One region of the Halomonas sp. LMYGS-3 genome, then DNA from elsewhere that is predicted to be linked to it. Evidence: predicted binding sites of a transcription regulator. Region 1 holds the regulator's gene; each other region holds the start of a gene.
What was found. Region 1 encodes FNR, which switches genes on or off when oxygen is low (the NO sensors DNR and NnrR bind a similar motif). Its sites were predicted from a motif close to TTGATNTANATCAA; they were not measured.
Positions count from the first base shown of each region.

Region 2: clpB (ATP-dependent chaperone ClpB) is a predicted target of FNR. The motif match lies at 2,425-2,438, and genes of this name have one in related genera.
Region 3: AC5W54_RS11690 (Hsp20/alpha crystallin family protein) is a predicted target of FNR. The motif match lies at 2,830-2,843, and genes of this name have one in related genera.

Region 1 is NZ_JCAKFQ010000004.1:212,295-217,190, forward strand. Features, by position in the region: gene AC5W54_RS05825 (heavy metal translocating P-type ATPase) at 1-969, shown strand, start outside; gene ccoS (cbb3-type cytochrome oxidase assembly protein CcoS) at 966-1,184, shown strand; gene AC5W54_RS05835 (sulfite exporter TauE/SafE family protein) at 1,184-1,882, shown strand; gene hemN (oxygen-independent coproporphyrinogen III oxidase) at 1,978-3,393, shown strand; gene fnr (fumarate/nitrate reduction transcriptional regulator Fnr) at 3,495-4,238, shown strand; gene ttcA (tRNA 2-thiocytidine(32) synthetase TtcA) at 4,461-4,896, opposite strand, start outside.
Region 2 is NZ_JCAKFQ010000013.1:88,403-93,298, forward strand. Features, by position in the region: gene AC5W54_RS13710 (outer membrane protein assembly factor BamD) at 1-485, opposite strand, end outside; gene rluD (23S rRNA pseudouridine(1911/1915/1917) synthase RluD) at 641-1,600, shown strand; gene pgeF (peptidoglycan editing factor PgeF) at 1,611-2,366, shown strand; gene clpB (ATP-dependent chaperone ClpB) at 2,565-4,896, shown strand, end outside.
Region 3 is NZ_JCAKFQ010000010.1:122,660-127,555, forward strand. Features, by position in the region: gene AC5W54_RS11675 (RimK family ATP-grasp domain-containing protein) at 95-1,591, opposite strand; gene AC5W54_RS11680 (GNAT family N-acetyltransferase) at 1,765-2,244, shown strand; gene AC5W54_RS11685 (YajQ family cyclic di-GMP-binding protein) at 2,299-2,784, shown strand; gene AC5W54_RS11690 (Hsp20/alpha crystallin family protein) at 2,958-3,488, shown strand; gene AC5W54_RS11695 (YbaN family protein) at 3,663-4,040, shown strand; gene pepN (aminopeptidase N) at 4,130-4,896, shown strand, end outside.

The DNA of each region.
Region 1 (4,896 bases):
ACCCGGGCCGACGCCATCGAGGCGCTCTCCCAGCTCGACCGGGTGATCCTCGACAAGACCGGCACCCTGACCACCGGCCGGATGGCGCTGGTGGAGACCCGACCGCTCGGCGATCTCGACGGTGAACGCGCTCGGGCACTCGCCGCGGCCCTGGAAGCGAGCTCCGAACATCCCATCGCTCGGGCCTTCCGTCCTCACCGCGACGCCACCATGCGCGCGCAGCACCTGGTCAGCCGCACCGGCCAGGGCCTGGAGGGCGAGATCGGGGGCCGCCGTTGGCGCCTGGGCAAACCCGATTTCGCCGCACCCGGACTCTCGCTCACGCCGCCGGGCGAGGACCAGTGGCTGCTGCTCGCCGAAGCGGGCGAGCCTCGCGCCTGGTTCGCCCTGCACGACCATGTGCGTGAGGACGCAGCCGACACCATCGCCGCCCTGCAGGCGCAGGGGCTCGAGGTGGAGCTGCTCTCCGGCGACACCCCGGCGGCCGTGAGCCGGCTGGCCGAGCGCCTCGGCATCACGACCTGGCACGCCTCGGCCAGCCCCGAGGACAAGCTCGCGCGCATCCGCACCCTGCAGGCCGAGGGCGAGAAGGTGGCGATGATCGGCGACGGCATCAACGACGTGCCGGTGCTCGCCGGTGCCGACGTGGCCATCGCCATGAACGGCGCCACCGACCTCGCCCGTACCAGTGCCGACGCCGTCTTGCTCAGCCCGCGGCTGATGCGTATCGTCGAGGCCATCGAGATCAGTCGTGCCACCCGCCGGACCATGCGCCAGAACATGATCTGGTCGGTGTGCTACAACGCCTCGGCCCTGCCCCTGGCGGCCATCGGCATCGTGCCGCCCTGGGTGGCCGCGCTGGGCATGTCGGCCAGTTCCCTGGTGGTGGTGGGCAATGCCCTGCGCCTCAACCGCTTCCGCTCGGCCGCCGCGCCCATCGTCCCGACTCCACGGCTGGTGAACGCATGAGCATTCTCTATCTGCTGATTCCGCTGTCGCTGATCCTGCTCGGCCTGGCCGTCTGGGCCTTCTTCTGGGCGGTGAAGAACGACCAGTTCGAGGACCTGGAAGGCCCCGCCCACCGCATCCTCTTCGACGAGGACGAGAACGACCTCCCCGCCGAGGAGCGTGAGCGTCGGCGGCAACAGACCCGGCGCGACGACGCCGGCGACGACGGGGCCTGATGGATCCCACCGGCCTCGGCCTGCCGCCGCTGATGGCGGCCTTCGTCTTCGGCCTGCTGGGAGGTGCCCACTGTATCGGCATGTGCGGCGGCATCATGAGTGTGCTGACCTTCGCCGTGCCCCCCAGCATGCGTTCAGCGACCCGGCTCACCGGCCTGTTGCTGGGCTACAACCTGGGGCGCATCGCCAGCTACATGGTCGCCGGGGCCCTGGTCGCCGGGCTCGGCACCCTGATCGGGGTGGCCCCCGGCGCCCGACTGGCGCTGCAGGGGCTGGCCGCGGTGATGCTGATCCTGATGGCGCTCTATATCGCCGACTGGTGGAAGGGGCTGCTCAGGGTGGAGGCCGTCGGCAAGCGGCTGTGGTGCCATCTGGAGCCGGTGGGCCGGCGGCTGATGCCGGTGGTGAAGGTTCCCCAGGCCGTGGCGCTGGGGGCGGTCTGGGGCTGGCTGCCCTGTGGCCTGGTCTACTCCATGCTCGCCTGGAGCCTGGCCAGTGCCGCCCCGCACCATGGTGCGGCGCTGATGGGCGCCTTCGGCCTGGGCACCCTGCCGGCCCTGCTGGTCACCGGCCTGGCGGCACGCCAGCTCGGCGCCCTGATCCGCCACCGAGCCACCCGCATGCTGGCCGCGACGTCGATCATCGCCTTCGCCCTGTGGCAGCTCTGGGTGCTGCTGCCCGGTGTCGGCCACGCCTGATCCAGCGGCGATCACGCCCCGGCTTGACCCAGCTCAACACGGCCAAGGGCCGCTCTCGCTACCATCAGGACATGCCCATCATCCGGAGTGCCGTCATGTCCGCTCACGCGAATCGCCAAGGCCCAGGGGGTTCCGCCCGGTTCGTCTGGGACGCGGCTCTGCTGCGCCGCTATGACACCCCCGGGAGACGTTACACTACCTACCCCACGGCGCACTGCTTCGGGGACGACTTCGGGGCCGAGGCGTTCATCGCGGCACTCGAGCGCAGCAACGACGATGGTCGCCCGCTGTCGCTCTACGTGCATGTACCCTTCTGCCGCCTGGCCTGCTTCCACTGTGCCCGCCACAAGATCGCCACCGGTGACACGCGGCTGGCCGAAGCGTACCTTTCGCGGCTCGACCGGGAGATGGTACTCACCTCTCGCCATCTCGACGCGTCGCGGGAAGTCCAGCAGTTGCACTGGGGTGGCGGCACCCCGACCTTTCTTTCGCTCGCCCAGATGAGCGACCTGATCGATCGTCTCGATGCCCGCTTCGGTCTCTCGGGCTCGAGGGAGCGCGACTACGCCATCGACATCGACCCGCGGGAGGCCAGTGTCTTCACCCTGCGCCACCTGCAGGCGCTGGGCTTCAATCGCCTGAGCCTCGGCGTCCTGGACCTGGACCTCAGGGTCCAGCGGGCGATCAACCGGCTCCAGCCCCGAGTGCTCACCGAGTCGTTGATCGACGAGGCCGACCGCCTCGGCTTCCGCTCGCTCAACCTCGACCTGATCGCCGGACTGCCACTGCAGACTCGCGACAGCTTCGCCGAGACCCTGGAGCAGGTGATCGCCATGGCCCCGGCTCGACTGTCGGTCTTCAACTACGTCCACCGGCCCGAGCGCTTCACGTCCCAGCGGCACATCCGCGCCGAGGATCTTCCCGGCCCCGAGGAGACGCTGGCGATGCAGCATACCACCCTCGACATGCTGACCTCGGCCGGCTATGTGCATCTCGGCATGGAGCACTTCGCTCGCCCCGACGACAGCCTGGCCGTTGCCCAGCGTCAGGGCACCCTCGCGCGGGACATCCAGGGCTACTCCAGGCACACGAGATGCGACCTGGTGGGGCTCGGTGTCTCGGCGATCAGTCGTGTCGATGACGTCTACGCCCGGAATCCCGCAGACCTCGTCGCCTACGAGGCGGCGCTGGATGCCGGTCAGCTGGCCACCGCCCGCGGGCTGCGCCTCACCCTCGACGACCGGCTGCGGCGGCACGCCATCGAGCGCCTGATGTGCGACATGGCCCTCGACCTCGAAGCACTGGGCCAGGCCTTCGGGGTCGACGCCGAGGCCTGCCTGGCCGACGCCCTGGCCCGGCTGGAAGCCGCCGAACGCGACGGCCTGGTGAAGCGCCGCGGCCATCGGCTCGTCGTCACGCCGAGCGGCCGGCTGCTGATCCAGCACCTCGCCATGGCCTTCGACGCCTACCTGCCACTACGGCCGGTGTCGAACGACTCCCGCAGCGCGTGAGCGACTACCTCCAATGGCGGGAGGCTACCTCCAAAGGGATGCTTTGCCGGCCTGGGGTAATCCTCCATAATGGTGACTGAGTCATCATCATGGAGGCGAGCATGCCCGATACCGCGATCGGCAGGCGGCATTCCCTGCTGCACGAGACCCGCTGCCAGACCTGCAGCCTCAGCTCGCTCTGCCTGCCGCTGGCGCTCGAGCTCCAGGACATGGACCAGTTCGATGCCATCATCCGCCGCCGCGCGCCCCTGAAGAAGGGCGAGGCACTGTTCCGCCAGGACAGTGCCTTCACCAGCGTCTACGCCGTGCGCTCGGGCAGCCTCAAGCAGGTCACCACCGAGGGCAGCGGCGAGGACCAGCTGACCAACTTCTACCTGCCCAGCGAACTGGTGGGCCTCGATGGCATCGACGAGGAACGCTATCCCGGCACGGTGGTCGCGCTCGAGACCACCACCGTGTGCGAGATTCCCTTCGATCGTCTCGATGCCCTCTCCGAGGAGCTGCCGGAGCTGCGCACCCAGCTCTACCGCAGCATGAGCAAGGAGATGCGCGACGATCGCCGCATGATGCGGCTGTTGTCGCGCAAGACCGCCGACCAACGCCTGGCGACCTTCTTCGCCAGCCTCTCGGATCGTTTCCGCCGCCGCGGCTACTCGCCCTACAGCTTCCGCCTCTCCATGTCCCGGGCCGACATCGGCAACTATCTGGGCCTGGCGGTGGAGACGGTGAGCCGCATCCTCGGTCGCTTCCAGTCCCAGGGGCTGGTGGCCGTCTCCGGCCGCGAGGTCAATATCCTCGACCTGGCGGCGCTGGCCCGGGTCGCCGAAGAGGATGGCGCCCGCTAGCGCCATACCATAAGCAGAAACCCCCGCTGGAATACCACACCCAACGGGGGTTTCTGTTGAACAGCAGGGGCAGGGAGTCGCGGCTTACCCGGCGACAGGCCTGCGCGGAGGCGCTGTGAACCCCTCCCTGGGCGCTACATTTGCCATCCTTGGCAAATGACCTCCGCTTCGGCCTGTCCCCGGCGCCGCTCGCGTGGTTGGAACTGGTCCACCATCTCACACCTACAACTCGTTGAGGATATCGATGCGCTCGGCCTGCCACCGGGCCTGCTTCTCCTCCAGGCCGGCAAAGTCGAACAGCTCCCGATCGGCCAGCTGCGAGGGCGCCACGTTGGTCACCGCCTTGAACATGCTCTCGAGTCGACCGGGATGCTTGGCCTCCCACTCGGCGAGCATCTCCTTGACCACCTGACGCTGCAGGTTGGGCTGGGAGCCGCAGAGGTTGCAGGGAATGATCGGGAAGGCCATCAACCGCGCGAATTCGGCGATATCCGCCTCGCGGCAGTAGGCCAGCGGGCGGATGACGATGTTCCGGCCATCATCGGAGAGCAGCTTGGGCGGCATCGCCTTGAGGCTGCCGCCGAAGAACAGGTTGAGGAACAGCGTCTCGAGGATATCCTCGCGGTGGTGACCCAAGGCGATCTTGGTGGCGCCGATC
Region 2 (4,896 bases), on a different contig from region 1:
TAGAGATTGACCAGCTCGCGGAAGTCGGTATAGGCGTCCCGCGAGGCGCCGAGGTCGCGCTTGGAGATGTCGATCAGGCGCAGCCGCTCGAGACTGAAGCGGCCGGCCTGCCAGGCGGCCAGGCCGCGCATGTAGAGGGCGTAGTCGGCCTGGGGGTGGCTCGGGTGCAGGCGAATGAAGCGGCTGGCGGCGGCCCGGGTGGCCTCCCAGTCGCTGCTCTCGTAATAGGCGTAGATCAGCTCCAGCTGGGCCTGTTCGGCGTGGTTGCCGAATGGGTAGCGGGTGTCGAGTGCCTCGAGCTGGGTGATGGCTGCCGTGTAGCGGCCGCGATCCAGGGATTCACGGGCCTGTTCGTAGAGTTCGCGCTCGGCGACGCCGGCAAATTCGTCCTCTTCTTCCTGGGAGCCGTTGCTGGCACAGCCCGCCAGCAGGACGGTGGCCAACACCAGGGCCGCAAGGCGTGCAGGGGGGGTGAAAACGCGCATCGTGATCCTCGTATCAAACAACCCGGATCGGCCGTGCTAGAATCGGCCGCAAACTCGCTCACTATAAAGCACCGCGCGGCAAAACGCAGTCATCCTGCGCCACGGCGCCGCCGGTAACCCCCACCGACACCTGCATACGGGCCCCTCTCTCGCACATGTCCCAGACCCTGGAAGCACAGCAACGCGTTCCCGACGCCATGGCCGGCCTGCGCCTGGACCAGGCCGCCGCCGAACTGTTCGCCGATTTTTCCCGGGAGCGTCTCAAGGGCTGGATCAAGTCCGGGGACTTGACCGTCGACGGCAGCCCCGCCAAGCCGAAGGACAAGGTCTACGGCGGCGAGCGGCTGCACCTGTGTGCCGAGATCGAGGACGATACCCGCTTCGAGCCCGAGGAGATCCCGCTGGACGTGGTCTTCGAGGACGACGAGGTGCTGGTGATCGACAAGCCGGCGGGGCTGGTGGTTCACCCGGCCGCCGGCAACCCCGACGGCACCCTGCTCAATGCGCTGCTGCACCACTGCCCCGCGCTGGCCGGCGTGCCGCGGGCCGGCATCGTCCATCGCCTCGACAAGGCCACCACCGGGTTGATGGTGGTGGCCAAGACCCTGGCGGCCCAGGTCGCGCTGGTCGAGCAGCTCCAGGCGCGCAGCGTCTCCCGGGAGTACGATGCGGTGTCGGTCGGGGTGATGACCGCCGGTGGCACCCTGGACGCGCCCATCGGCCGCCATCCGCGCGACCGCAAGCGCCAGGCGGTGAATGCCGCCGGCAAGCCGGCGGTGACCCACTACCGGGTGGTGGAACGCTTCCGTGCCCATACCCATGTGCGCTGTCGCCTCGAGACCGGCCGCACCCACCAGATCCGGGTGCATCTGGCGCATCTTCGCTTTCCGCTGGTGGGCGATCCCGTCTATGGCGGCCGGCTCAAGCTGCCGGCGGGGGCCTCCGAGGAGCTCAAGGCCCTGCTGCGCGAGTTTCCCCGCCAGGCACTGCATGCCCGCAAGCTGGCCTTCGTCCATCCCGGCTCCGGCGAAACCCTGACCTTCCGTGCGCCGCTGCCGGATGACATGCTGATGCTGCTCGACTACCTCCGCCACGACGTCGAGACCATGCGTTGAGGACCCTGCAATGAGCGATGCCCCGGACCTACGCCCGACCCTGATCCTGCCCGACTGGCCGGCCCCCGCCACCGTGGGGGCCTTCGTCACCACCCGCGAGACCGGTCCCAGCCAGGGGGACTTCGCCGCCTTCAACCCGGCCGAGCACGTCGACGACAACCCAGCCCACGTGGCCCTGTGCCGGCGCCTGCTACAGAAGGAGATCATGGACGAGCGGCCGCTGCTGTGGCTGAACCAGGTCCACGGTGCCCGGGTGCAGCAATGCTTCTCGGCCGAGCCGCCCGAGGCCGATGCCGCGGTGGCCTTCGATCAGGGCCACGCCTGCGTGGTGCTCACCGCCGACTGCCTGCCGGTGTTCTTCTGTGATCGCCGCGGGCAGCGCGTGGGGGTGGCCCATGCCGGCTGGCGCGGGTTGGCCGGTGGCGTGCTGGAGGCCGCGGTGGCCGCCCTCGGCGTGTCGCCGGGCGAGGTGCTGGCCTGGTTGGGGCCGGCCATCTCCAACGCCCAGTTCGAGGTCGGTCCCGAGGTGCAGCAGGCCTTCATCGGCGTGCACCCCGAGACGGCCGCGGCGTTCGATCCCAGTCCCTATCGGCTGGGCCACTACATGGCGGACCTCTACAAGCTGGCCCGTCTACGCCTCGAGCGCCTGGGGGTGTCGCATATCAGCGGGGGCCACTTCTGCACCGCCTGCGAATCGCGCTTCTACTCCCACCGTCGCGACGACGGCCATACCGGGCGCATGGCCAGCGTGATCTGGCTAAGATAGGCCAAGGTGGTAGTGATCGAAGACGCGGCTTTCCCGGCGACGCGCTCTCATACTGAACTTGACTCACGTCAACCCGTACCCTCTTTCCTGACCGCCGACTTGAAAGCGGCCCAGCCTGACTCCATTGAACCTGTCAAGACGAATTGACAGGGCCGGGCGGTGGGGCCGAACGCGCCGCCCCCCGATGGAGGAAAGCGCATGCGTTTCGACAAGTTCACCGCCAAGCTGCAGAACGCCGTGGCCGACGCCCAGTCCCTGGCCGTGGGCCGCGGCCACAACCAGCTCGAGCCGGGCCATTTGCTGCTGGCACTGCTGGATGCCCGCGACACCGGGGTGAAGGCGCTGGTGCAGAAGGCCGGCGGCGATGCCTCGCGACTGCGTGACGGCCTGGTGGGCCATCTCGACGACCTGCCCAAGGTCGCCCAGTTCGACGGTGAGGTGCAGCCCTCCCGCGACCTGGTCAAGCTGTTCAACCTCACCGATCGCGAGGCCCAGAAGCGTGGCGACCAGTACATCGCCAGCGAGCTGGTGCTGTTGGCGGCGCTGGAGATGGGCCATGCGGTGACCAAGTTGCTGACCCAGGCCGGGGTCACTCGCCAGGCGCTGGAAACCGCCATCGACAGCGTGCGAGGCGGCGAACGGGTCGACGACCCCAATGCCGAGGATCAGCGCGAGGCGCTGGAGAAGTACACCCTCGATCTCAACGAGCGGGCGGCCAGTGGCAAGCTCGACCCGGTGATCGGCCGCGACGACGAGATCCGCCGTACCATCCAGGTACTGCAGCGGCGCACCAAGAACAACCCGGTGCTCATCGGCGAACCCGGCGTAGGCAAGACCGCCATCGTCGAGGGGCTGGCCCAGCGGATCGTCGACGGCGAGGTGCCGGAAGGGCTCAAGGACAAGCGCGTGCTGTCGCTGGACATGGGCGCGCTGCTGGCCGGGGCCAAGTTCCGCGGCGAGTTCGAGGAGCGCCTGAAGTCGGTGCTCAAGGAGCTGGCCCAGGAGGAGGGCCGGGTGATCCTGTTCATCGACGAGCTGCACACCATGGTCGGCGCCGGCAAGGCCGAGGGCGCCATGGACGCCGGCAACATGCTCAAGCCGGCGCTGGCCCGCGGCGAACTGCACTGCGTGGGGGCCACCACTCTCGACGAGTATCGCCGCTACATCGAGAAGGATGCCGCGCTCGAGCGCCGCTTCCAGAAGGTGCTGGTCGACGAGCCCACCGAGGAGGACACCGTGGCGATCCTGCGCGGCCTCAAGGAGCGCTACGAGGTACACCACGGGGTCGACATCACCGACGGCGCCATCATCGCCGCGGCCAAGCTCTCGACCCGCTACATCACCGACCGCCAGCTTCCCGACAAGGCCATCGACCTGATCGACGAGGCGTCGTCGCGCATCCGCATGGAGCTCGACTCCAAGCCCGAGGAGATGGACCGCCTCGACCGCCGGCTGATCCAGCTCAAGATGGAGCGCGAGCACCTCAAGAAGGAGACCGACGAGGCGTCGAAGAAGCGCCTCGAGAGCCTCGAGGAGCAGATCGGCGAACTCGAGCGCGAGTACGCAGACCTCGACGAGATCTGGAAGGCCGAGAAGGCCAGCATCCAGGGGGCGGCGCAGTTCAAGGACGAGCTCGATCGCGCCCGCATCGACCTGGAGCAGGCCCGCCGCCAGGGCGATCTCGGACGCATGTCCGAGCTACAGTACGGGGTGATTCCCGCGCTGGAGAAGAAGATCGCCGAGGCCGGTGAGGCCGAGGCCGACACCTCCGGCCACAAGCTGCTGCGCTCCAATGTCACCGAGGAGGAGATCGCCGAGGTGGTGTCGCGCTGGACCGGTATCCCGGTGGCCAAGATGCTCGAGGGCGAGCGCGACAAGCTGCTGCGCATGGAGGAGGCGCTGCACGAGCGGGTGATCGGCCAGGACGAGGCGGTCACCGCCGTGGCCAACGCCGTACGCCGCTCCCGTGCCGGGCTCGCCGACCCGAATCGGCCCAACGGCTCCTTCCTGTTCCTCGGCCCGACCGGGGTGGGCAAGACGGAGCTCTGCAAGTCGCTGGCCAACTTCCTCTTCGACACCGAGGAGGCGATGGTGCGCATCGACATGTCGGAGTTCATGGAGAAGCACTCGGTGGCACGGCTGATCGGTGCGCCCCCCGGCTATGTCGGCTACGAGGAGGGCGGCTACCTGACCGAGGCAGTGCGCCGCAAGCCCTACTCGGTGCTGCTGCTCGATGAGGTGGAGAAGGCTCACTCCGATGTCTTCAACATCCTGCTGCAGGTGCTTGAGGACGGCCGCCTGACCGACGGCCAGGGCCGCACCGTGGACTTCCGCAACACCGTGATCGTCATGACCTCCAACATGGGCTCGGACATCATCCAGCGCATGGGGGCCAGCGAGGACGACAGCGAGCAGGGATATGCGCAGATGAAGGAGATGGTGATGGCGACGGTCGCCGATCACTTCCGCCCCGAGCTGATCAACCGCATCGACGAGGTGGTGGTGTTCCATGCCCTCGGCCAGGAGCAGA
Region 3 (4,896 bases), on a different contig from region 1:
GCGGTGAAGGCGACGCAAGGTACTGATGTGGCATGACTTTCCAGGGGGCGAGGCTACGCCCGACGCGCGGGACCGTCCGCCGTGGTGACGCTGCTCAGGAACTCTCGCGTACCCGGGCCTCCATGCGGGCGAGGAAGACCCCCATGATCCTCTCGTAGAGCGTGCGGCCGAGTACCGCGTCCTCGATGCCGGCATCCACGTTGGGGTTGTCGTTGACCTCGATCACCACTACCCGCCCGCCGGCCTGCTTGAGGTCCACCCCGTAGAAGCCGTCGCCGATCAGGCGAGTGGCCTTGAGGGCGGCCTTGAGCACTTCCGCCGGGACTTCGGCCGGGTCGTGGGTGGTGAAGCCGCCGCTCTTCACTCGCGGGCCGGAGTGGTCATAGATCTGCCAGTGGCCGCGGGCCATGTAGTAGCGACTGGCGAACAGCACTTGGCCGTCGAGCACGCCGATGCGCCAGTCGTAGTCGGTGGGCAGCCATTCCTGAAGCAGCAGCAGGGCCGAGGCGTCAAACAGGCGTGCGGCCTCGCGCTCGAGCTGCATCGGCGACTCGACCTTGACCACGCCCCGGGAGAAGGAGCCGTCCGGCACCTTGAGTACCAGGGGGAAATTCAGGCCGGCGATCCGCTCGGCCAGCGGCCGGCGATCGTGACGCTTGAGCAGGGCCCCCTCCGGTGCCGGCACGCCCCGGGCACGCAACAGGGCATGCAGGTAGACCTTGTTGGTACAGCGCAGGATGTCGCGGGGGGCATCGATCACCACCAGACCCTCGTGTTCCGCCTGCCGGGCCAGGCGGTAGGTATGGTGGTCCAGCGCCGTGGTCTCGCGGATGAACAGGCCGTCGAACTCGGCCAGGCGGCCGGCATCGCGGCGGGTGATCAGCGAGACGTCGATACCGAGCCGCCGGCCGGCCCGGATGAAGGCCTTCAGGGCGCTACGGTTGCTGGGCGGCAGGGCCTCGTTCGGGTCGACCAGGATCGCCAGGTCGAAGCGATAGCGCCGGCGCGCCTTGGGGGTTCGCCACACCTTGCGCGAGTGGCGGTTGAGCGCCATGGCGAAGAGGTCCTGCTCCTCGGTGGCGAGGTCGCGCAGCCGAATCGGCCTGAGCCGCGCGAGCCGCCAGAGGTCATGGCGGCGCACCAGGCGAGCCTCGAGCAGCGGGCAGGGCAGGCGTTCGAACAGCTTGCGGGCGAGCCGGGCCAGTCGGGGCTCGAGGCATTCGCCGAACAGTACCCGCAGGGTCAGGCCGTCGCCGGCCAGTGATCCCTGCCTGGCCAGGTCGCCGAGCAGCGGGGCGAGGGTGTCGAGCTGCAGGTCGATCAGCGCCTTGCGCGACAGCTCGTTGAGCGTCTCCACCGTCGGCAGCACTCGCTGGCCGCGGGCCTGGGCCAGCAGCGAGACATAGTAGCCGGTGCCCAGGTAGTCCAGCTCGCTGCTCAGATTGATCACGTGGGTGGTGCGGTCCCGGTCGTCGGCATCACGGTGGCGGCGATCCTGGGCCAGGAAGTCGTCGGCGCTGATCAGGTCCTCGGAGGGATAGTAGGGTTGCCAGTCATCCAGGCGGTCGACGACGATGCGCAGGGGACACATGGGGAGCTCCAGCCAGGCAGGGGACGGCATGGGGCCGTCGGAACGATGCCAGCATGCCCTTGAGCCCGGTCATCGACAAGGCGCCGGGCGGGTGAAAAGATTTCATGGTCCCGGGCGCTGACAGGCGTATCGAGCATACTCACAATCATGCCCGTGACTTCTGGAGGCATGAGATGACCATGACCCTGCGCCAGGCCCGCCCCCAGGACCTGGACGACCTCTATCGACTGGAGCAGCTGGCCTTCGTCGGCGACCGCTTCAGTCGCCGCCAACTCTGGCACCTGCTCAACCGTGCTCATGCCCTGACACTGGTCGGCGAACGCGGGGGAGAGGAAGGCCGACTGCTGGCCTATGGTACCCTGCTGTTTCGCCGCGGCAGTCGGCGCGCGCGACTCTACTCCTTCTGCGTGCATCCCGAGGCGCGTGGCCAGGGACTGGGCCGTCGCCTGGTCGAGGCGCTGGAGCAGGCCGCGTTGGTGCGGGGGGCCGAGCTGCTGGGCCTCGAGGTGCGTGCCGACAACCGGGTGGCGCTGGGGCTCTACCGACGCCTGGGCTTTCGCCTGGAGAGCTGGCTCGAGGACTACTATGAGGACGGCTGCGCCGGTTGGCAGATGGTCAAGGTCCTGACGCCGGCCGTCGAGGCCGCGGTATAGCGCGAGGGCTGATAGAATCAGTCTTTCCTCTTCATCGGCTACCAGGATAGTTCCATGCCCTCCTTCGATATCGTCTCCGAGTTCGACAAGCACGAAGCCAGCAACGCCGTGGACCAGGCCAACCGGGAGATCCAGTCGCGCTTCGACTTCAAGGGCGTCACCGCGAGCTTCGAGCTCGACAGCGAGACCGTCTCGCTCGAGGCCGAGGTCGATTTCCAGCTCAAGCAGATGCTCGACGTGTTGCGCAACAAGCTGATCGCGCGCGGCATCGATGCCCGCTGCATGGAGGTGAAGGATCCCGTGCTCTCCGGAGTGCGGGCCCGCCAGGAGGCGGTGCTCAAGCAGGGGCTCGACCAGAAGGAGGCCAAGGAGATCGTCAAGCGGATCAAGGAGAGCAAGCTCAAGGTCCAGGCCCAGATCCAGGGCGAGAAGGTCCGCGTGACCGGCAAGAAGCGTGACGACCTGCAGGCGGTGATGGCCCTGCTGAGGGGGGAGGAGGGCCCCGATCTTCCCCTGCAGTTCGACAACTTCCGCGATTGATGCCGGGTGTCCAGGCGCCTCGCCCGGGCGGGCCCCGGGCCGCTCTTGATCCAGGTCATGACGCCCCTTGATGGCTCTTGAAAAGTGCCCCGCTGCCACCAATTCTGATGATGCCGAATGGCGGAGTTCGTGCTGTGGAGCATCTTCGACAAACGAGAAAGGAGGTGTGGCAGATGAACCTGCAGAAATTCTCTCCCTGGAACTGGTTCAAGAGCGAGAGCCACGATGCTCCGGCAGGGGCCGTGGAGCCGCGCCGCGGCGAGCTGGCGCCATTGACGAGCATGCATCAGGAGCTCGATCGCTGGATGGACGGCATGATGCGCCAGTTCGGCCTGCCATCGCTGGAGAGCCACTTCGGTGACATGCCGGCGCTGCTGCGTCCGCGCCTCGATATCGCCGAGCACGATGACCGCTACGAGATCAGCGTCGAGGTGCCCGGCGTCGAGGAGAAGGACGTCAAGCTGAGCCTGGATGACCACCGCCTGGTGATCGAGGGCGAGAAGCGCCAGGAGAGTACCACCAAGGAGGAGCGCTACCAGCGCATCGAACGCTCCTACGGCAGTTTCCGTCGGGTGCTGGACCTGCCGGGTGACGCCCGGGCCGAGGAGATCAAGGCCACCTTCGCCAAGGGGGTACTGAACGTCACCGTCCCGCGCTCCCCGGAGGCGAAGACAGCGCGCCGCGAGATTCCCATCCAGAGCTGAGCGTTCGCTTCCCGTCACGGGCCCGCCGCTGAGCGGGCCCACGCTTTCACGGGCCACGGGGGTACCGCTGCGCGGGGGTCGATAGGCCGTCCCTCCCCCTGCCATAGGGCATCGCGATTGGCTCCGCGGCGCCGGTTGGGCTTCAATGAGGGTGTCGGGGAGAGGGAATGCCAGATGTCATCGCTCAAGCGTGTCATGTTCATCGTCATCGCCGGGACCAGCTTCGCGCTCGGCGTGATCGGGGTCTTCTTGCCGCTCATGCCCACCACCTGTTTCATGCTGCTGGCGGTGTGGGCCGCCTCGCGTGGTTCGCCGCGCTTCGCCGGCTGGATTCGCGGGCATCCGCGTTTCGGCCCGGCGGTGGTGGCCTGGGAGGGTGAGCGCGCCATTCCCCGCCACGCCAAGTGGCTGGCCGCCGGCATGCTGGCCGTCTCGGTGCTGGTGCTGGCCTTCACCGTTAGCCTGCCGTGGCTGAAGTTTGCCCTGATCGCCGGGCTCTTCCTGCTCGGCGTGTGGATCGTTACCCGGCCGGAACCCGTCGTCGCTTCCTGACGCGCCGGCTCCATCGTCTCGATCGTGCTTTGAGGTGGGGGGGCGGGGGGCCGTACAATGGCCGGCAATTCCAGACAGGAGCCACCTCGATGTCCGAACCGCTGCCGACCTATCTAAGCGACTACCGCCCTCCCGCCTACCGCGTGACCCGCACCGAGCTGACGTTCGATCTCGACCCCGTCGCCACGCGGGTCAAGGCGCGTCTGCACCTGGAGCGCCACCCCGAGCGTGAACCCGGCGAGGCGCTCGAACTCGACGGCGAGCAGCTCGCGCTCAAGGCCATCGCCATCGACGGGCAGCCGCTGGGCGAGGACGAGTACACCCTCACCGCGAGCGGCCTGATCGTGCACCAGGTGCCGGAGGCCTTCCTGCTCGACACCGAGGTGGAGATCGCGCCGCAAGAGAACACCGCCCTCGAGGGGCTCTACCAGTCGAACGGCATGTACTGCACCCAGTGCGAGGCCGAGGGATTCCGGCGCATCACCTTCTACCCCGACCGCCCGGACGTGATGGCGACCTTCTCCACCACGGTGATCGGCGATGCGCAGCGCGAACCGGTACTGCTCTCCAACGGCAACCCGGTGGAGCGCGGCACGCTGCCCGACGATCGTCACTTCGTCACCTGGGAAGACCCGCACCCCAAGCCCTGCTACCTGTTCGCCCTGGTGGCCGGCGACCTGAAGAAGGTCGAGGACGCCTTCACTACCATGAGCGGCCGCGAAGTGACCCTGCAGATCTGGGTCGAGGAGGAGAACCTCGGCAAGACCGACCACGCCATGGCCTCGTTGAAGCGCGCCATGGCCTGGGACGAGGCGACCTACGGCCGCGAGTACGACCTTGACCTGTTCATGATCGT